One region of the Peribacillus sp. TH27 genome, then DNA from elsewhere that is predicted to be linked to it. Evidence: a T-box and tRNA genes for the amino acid it is inferred to sense, from the RefSeq annotation. Region 1 holds a T-box; the other holds one or more tRNA genes.
What was found. The T-box of region 1 lies ahead of JFU24_RS24040 (valine--tRNA ligase). A T-box ahead of a tRNA ligase gene usually reads a tRNA of that ligase, here a tRNA-Val.

Region 1 (3,423 bases):
TCGACTCCATTACCAAGCGATTTGCTCATCTTGCGTCCCTGTTCGTCACGAACAAGACCGTGAATCAGTACATCTTCAAAAGGACGTTCGCCCGTGAACTCAAGTGCTTGGAAAATCATCCGTGAAACCCAGAAGAAAATGATATCATAGCCTGTCACAAGTGCTCCGGTTGGATAGTATCGTTTAAAATCAACGCTATCTTTGTCTGGCCAGCCCATAGTTGAGAACGGCCATAAAGCAGAGCTGAACCACGTGTCCAAAACATCTGTATCTTGTTCCCAGTTCTCAGCATCCGCAGGCTCTTCATGTCCTACATACACTTCGCCTGTTTCCTTATGATACCAAGCCGGAATGCGGTGGCCCCACCAAAGCTGACGGGAAATACACCAGTCGCGAATATTTTCCATCCAGTGCAGATACGTTTTTTCGAATCGATCTGGAACGAAATGAACTTTTTCATCATCAGACCCTTTTTGAAGCTCAACTGATGTATCCGCAAGAGGTTGCATTTTGACGAACCATTGAGTCGAAAGATATGGTTCAACAACAGCACCGCTTCGCTCTGAGTGACCAACTGAGTGAAGGTGATCTTCTATTTTAAAGAGTACTCCTTCATCCTGAAGGTCTTTGACGATTTGCTTACGGCACTCGAAGCGGTCCATACCTTCGTATTTACCGGCCTTTTCATTCATCGAACCGTCTTCATGCATGACAAGGATGCGCTCCAAATTGTGACGGTTCCCAATTTCAAAGTCATTCGGATCATGGGCAGGTGTAATTTTAACCGCACCAGAACCGAATTCCATATCCACATAATCATCACCGACAATCGGAATTTCTCGACCTGTAATTGGCAAGCAAACCATTTTACCGATTAAATGCTTATAACGGTCATCTTCAGGGTGTACGGCAACAGCAGAATCGCCAAGCATGGTTTCTGGGCGAGTTGTAGCTATTTCAATTTCACCTGATCCGTCAACTAATGGATATTTCATATGGTAAAATGCGCCCTGAACATCTTTGTAAATAACCTCGATATCAGATAACGCTGTTTTCGTTGATGGATCCCAGTTGATAATGTATTCCCCGCGATAAATCAAGCCTTTGTTATAAAGGGACACGAATACTTCACGTACCGCTTTAGAAAGCCCATCATCAAGCGTGAAGCGCTCACGTGTATAATCAAGACCAAGACCAAGCTTTGACCATTGTTCACGGATATGACTCGCATACTCCTCTTTCCATTTCCATGTTTCTTCTACAAACTTCTCACGGCCTAAGTCGTAACGGCTTACGCCTTCTGCACGAAGCTTTTGTTCAACTTTTGCTTGCGTAGCGATACCAGCATGGTCCATACCTGGCAACCATAAAACGTCATAGCCTTGCATCCGTTTCATGCGAGTTAATATATCTTGAAGTGTTGTATCCCAAGCATGGCCTAGGTGCAGCTTACCTGTTACGTTCGGCGGTGGAATGACAATCGTATATGGCTCTTTTTTGTCATCACCTTTTGTTTCAAAAAACTTTCCATCAAGCCACCACTTATAGCGGCCTTTCTCTATCGTCTGCGGATCATATTTAGTCGGCATCGAAATTTGGTTCTCTTCCATAATCATTTCCTCCTTTTAAGGGCATAAAAAAAACTTCCATCATCACAAAAGGACGAAGGAAGTTGTTCGCGGTGCCACCTTTTTTCCGAAAAAGAAAAGAATCTTCTTCGGCTCTCAAATGGGATAACGGCTCTTCACCGGCCATCGCTACTAAATAACTTTCACGAAAACTGCTCGCGGACGACTTCTGATGCTGCCAACTTAGAAACCTCTCACCAACGGTTCCCTCTCTGAAAAGCGCATTTCATCTTACTATTTCCGGTCTTTGCATTCATTTATATTCATATGTAAAATCACTAAACGCATATAGTATATAGTACAAAAAAAATAGGGCTCCAGTCAATCATCTTTCGAATACTTTCTTAAAGTATTCTCACTTTAGGCTATTAAATCTTGTCATTCAGTCTTTTTCTTTATTCTATCCTCTAAGATAAGTTCCTGTGACGGCTTTCTCACCTTTTCCACCTCATACCCATAGAATATAAGAAGTCCTACAAAGGAAGGTAATAATATGAAACGAAAATATTCCCCTTATACTTTACCGCCTTGGATGAAAAAATTCCGCGGTGTTTGCCAGCAGTTCATTATCCCTTTTATAGTATTCCAAGGGTTGCGGACGCTGATTTTCCCTACTTTCTTCGATATGCTTCTGCTAATCGCATTTATTTTCTTAGCTATGTCTTTATATTTCGAATGGATTTAATTATTCCCCTACAGAAAAAAAATATACATGACTGGAGGTAATCCAATCATGTATATTTAGCTTGGGGGTGATTGCTCTTCTTTAACAGCTTCAGTAGCCGCCTTTTTCTTCTGTTCAATATCTTCGATTTTCATCACCATATATTCAATATTCTTCAGGAGCCAAAATTGCCGCTGCAGTTGGGTTACATTATCTAGTTCTGTTCTATGGCCTCTGCCGTCCGAATAATTCTTCACTATATCTAGAGCCGATCCCGGAAAAGCAAGATAGCTTTGCATCAGCAGCAATTCTTCTTCTTTTAACGGGAAATAACGGAGATAGTTATATAGCCAATCGACACAGTCATCACATTGGACAGGATAGGTCCTCGCCGATTTGACTAGGAATGGGAGTAAATCGAAATGAGGCGGTGCCGTATTCGAATTCTCGAAATTAATAAAGTAACCATATCCACGTTCATCATAAACAAAATGCTTTAATGAGACCTTTCCATGCGTGACAACAGTCCGGATTTTTTCACTTTCCTTTGTTTTTTCATACCACGTTTCAAACTTCTTAATCGAGTACCTCAGTGCCTGTGATATATCTGTGAAAAAGGAACAAACCGTCATTTCAAATGGAGACATATACCATTTCTTTTCACAGCTATCAATATACTCATCCATAAAATCCTTCTCGTTATTCCAGGAATCCAATGTTCGCTCATAATGAGATTCTCGTTCCTCAATATCCACTACTATTTCTTTTACAGACAACGTATGCATCCGGGCAAGCTCCCTGAACATTTGCTTATGGCTTTCATCACGCTCTCCGTTTCTCTCGTTATTCAACCAGGGCATCAGGTAATACAAACGACCATTATGAAGAACCGCATAACGTTGATCCATCGTTTGATAAATGGGAACAATTCGGTTATACCCGCGATGATACAGTTTTTGAACATTTTTGATAAAATCAATGCCGTTGTGCGGTAAAATGGACTTCAAGGCAAATGTACCGCGATCACTATAGACTTTTTTCACTCGTCCGAAATCCTCTATATATTGTACATATAGGGCATATTCTTTCAAAACTTCTCCTGTGTCCCTATCCCAATTATTAGTCTGCTGA
Region 2 (3,423 bases), 3.1 Mb from region 1:
ATTATTGGAAACACCGACAAGGATTCCTTCCGTATTTGCATAAGGGTCCCAAGAAGCAACAATGTTAAACCAAGCATAAATAGACGGGATAAACATTAGAAAAACAACAACGATACAGACAAACAAATTCCTATAAATACTTTTTAAATCGTCAATGAAAATTTCTCGAATATTTTTCAAACCTTACCCCCGCGCAAATAGTTTTTTGTTACTATTATTCGAAAAATAGTCTCGATCAATACTAAGTAAACATATCCATAGTCTTTCCCCATATTGAAAAGAAGCCGGTGTCGATAACTACACCCGCTTCTTAGAGTTTTGACTTATTTCTTTTTTTTGACTTATTTCTTTTAATAAAGAATTGCTAGTTGGTACGAATACTTTTTATCCTCTTCTGATTTTTACCTTACCTTCAAACATCTCAATAACACTTCCCAACCAGTGCCCAAGGCCCTTGTTTACTGTATCCTGAATTTTACTGTATAGTCGGTTACAATTTTGAGACCATAATTACTAACATTTCGGGTTCGTTCTTTATTATATTTTCTAAAAATTAATCAGAAATTCATTGATAAAAAAGTGATTTCTCCAGGAGGAAAAACCACTTTTTTTGTCATATTATGTTTTAACGTTTTTCAATTACTTTTATCAATTCTCTTAAATAATCTGGAAGATCTGGAGGACGTCTGCTGGATACAAGATGTCCGTCTACTACAACAGCCTTATCTATCCATGTTGCCCCGGCATTCTCCATATCATCTCTAATACCAGGTGTACTCGTAACATTCTTCCCCTGCAAAATTTTAGCAGAGATTAAGACCCATCCTGCATGACAGATTTGTCCGATTGGCTTTTTACTTTCTTCCATGTTCTGGATAAGTGTAATCACTTCAGGAAAACGACGAATTTTATCAGGGGCCCAACCTCCTGGGACAAGGATGGCATCATATTCATCCGCTTTAATACTACTATATGCAAAATCTGATACAGCAGGCACACCATATTTTCCAATATATGTTTCATTTGCCTTTTCTCCAGCGAGGTGAACAATCGCTCCCTCTTCTTTTAAACGCAAGATTGGATACCAGAGCTCTAAATCTTCGAAATCATGGTGCACAAGACTGATAATTTTCTTTCCTACTAATCGCATGTAATCTCTCCTTCTTTATTAAAATACATGGTTCCCCTTCACTTTACTATCCTTCCACATATATTGCCCTTTCCTGCTACCAGCTAACCTTTTAATATAACAATGAAAGTATCTATTTTTGCTACTCTGTTCCCACAGTTATTTTACCATTTAATTACCTTTTTAATATTTTCCTTGCAATTGAATTTTTAGTCTTTCATGATTTTTTCTCCGAAACTAGCATTTCCTCCTACAGAAATTTACATTTTCAAATATCTATTATCGACACTGTTCCATTCTATTCTATTGACATAGAAAACCCCCGAACAAGATATTCGAGGGTAAGGTTTATACGTAACGATCTTCTTTGTATAGTAAAATGATAAAATAAAAAACGGCAAAAACATTGCTTAACAATGCTTCCGCCGTTCGGATGACCTGTGAGGGATTCGAACCCACGACCCCTTCCCTGTCAAGGAAGTGCTCTCCCACTGAGCTAACAAGTCGTATGTATTATTTAGCTTGTTCTACTACTTAAGTACATAATTTATTATAAGTTTTTTTAATAAAAAGTCAACGAATTATTTCAAAAAAATTTTATGTTTATCTTTAAAGGAATTTCTCTACCAAAAATACGAACTAGCGTTCTTTTTTATTTGCATAAAAAACATACGTTCGCATATAATAAAAGTAAGCTAAGGAGTGATAAAAAATGAAATATATTCTTCGTAAACATATGGAGGGAAATATTCCCTTAGAGATTATTTATCTTTCCGAACAAGGGAAGATTACCCAGCGGAAAATTCAGGTGCTTGAAATAAATCCAGGACATATTCGTGCCTATTGTTTTCTAAGGCAGACAAAACGAACATTTAAAATGGACAATATTCTTTCTGCCCGCCTTATTAAACCTAGGTATGATAGATCCGGATGAAAAATATGGTATTATTTCGTAAAAATTTAACCGATTAATTCTTCCTCTTCCTGAATGTTCTTTTCTTTCTCAGTTAACGATTCTTCTTCATCTCTTAGACGATGTGCTAATCTTGAAGCGGCACTCGCAGCAATACTTGCAACGATATCATCCAGGAATGTATGAACGACTCCTTCTTGCTTCTTATCCAGTTCGTGAATGACACCTATTTTATTTTTATCTAAATGTCCAAAGGTTGTCACAGCAATGCTTCCGTAGCCTAGAACTGCACCAAAGGCAATGGTTTCATCCACTCCGAACAAGCCTTCATCCGATTCAACAATTGATTGCAGCGGTTCTGATAACTTCTTTTGCTCAGCAAGTTTATCAAGCTCCACACCGACTAAAATAGCATGTTGAATTTCCCTTTTTAAAAGAACGCGCTCTACGCCGCGAATGCATTCCTCCAATTTCAAATCAGCTTTGTAAGGGAACTGCAATTCATATACAATTTCTGCAATGGCTTCCACACTGACACCACGTTCTATTAATGTTTGCTTGGCCGCTCTTGTTACTTCCCTGCTGTGTACGTGTACATCTGTCATTTCTCTGCCACCTCTTTTTTTGTAATATTTTTCTATATCCTTTCATTATAGCATCTTATATTTCAAATTTTCAGAAAATAAAATGAAATTTTTCTATTTGAAATTCTTGTCACGAGAAAAAGATGCGAAGCTGTGATAAAATAGCCAAGTAAGTGGTTTTTCATTATTAATTATAGAGGTGCGGAAGAATGAGTTTACGTAAAGGCACGATAAAAGAGTACATGTTTAAAAGTGAAGCTTTAGCAGAAGAATTGGAGCTACTTGTTTACTTGCCTGCTAATTTTTCTCCACTATATAAATATTCGCTTGTCATTGCTCAGGATGGCCGTGATTACTTTCAGATGGGACGGATTGGTCGCGTAGCCGATGAACTATTAGGGAACGATGAAATTGAGAATATCATCGTCGTCGGTATTCCTTATAAAGATCGATTTGACCGCAGACGTAAATATCATCCAGATGGGGAACAGCACGTTGAATACATACGTTTTCTCGCCCATGAACTTGTTCCGTTTTTAGATGATGAATTTCCAACCTATCAAATGGGGCATGGTCGTGCTTTAATCGGTGACTCTCTTGGTGGCACTGTTTCTTTATTGGCTGCTCTTCAATATCCTCATACATTTGGGAAGTGCATCATGCAATCTCCTCTTGCAAATGAAGCAGTATTGGATGCCGTCCGTAATTTTGAGAATCCGCATCTCCTAGAACTTTATCATGTAATTGGGACCGAGGAAACCGATGTTCCCACGACAGATGGAAATCGGGCTAACTTT

Region 2: it has a tRNA-Val gene. The T-box ahead of JFU24_RS24040 (valine--tRNA ligase) is inferred to sense a tRNA for this amino acid. The anticodon was not compared.

The regions. Positions count from the first base shown of each region.
Region 1 covers NZ_JAEKEV010000002.1:4,709,994-4,713,416, reverse strand. The annotation lists gene JFU24_RS24040 (valine--tRNA ligase) at 1-1,610, opposite strand, end outside; T-box leader at 1,656-1,885, opposite strand; gene JFU24_RS24035 (hypothetical protein) at 2,122-2,313, shown strand; gene ysxE (spore coat protein YsxE) at 2,370-3,423, opposite strand, start outside.
Region 2 covers NZ_JAEKEV010000002.1:1,651,441-1,654,863, forward strand. The annotation lists gene JFU24_RS09330 (YhgE/Pip domain-containing protein) at 1-180, opposite strand, end outside; gene JFU24_RS09335 (type 1 glutamine amidotransferase domain-containing protein) at 626-1,150, opposite strand; tRNA gene JFU24_RS09340 (tRNA-Val) at 1,564-1,635, opposite strand; gene JFU24_RS09345 (hypothetical protein) at 1,842-2,063, shown strand; gene JFU24_RS09350 (phosphatidylglycerophosphatase A family protein) at 2,090-2,647, opposite strand; gene JFU24_RS09355 (alpha/beta hydrolase) at 2,836-3,423, shown strand, end outside.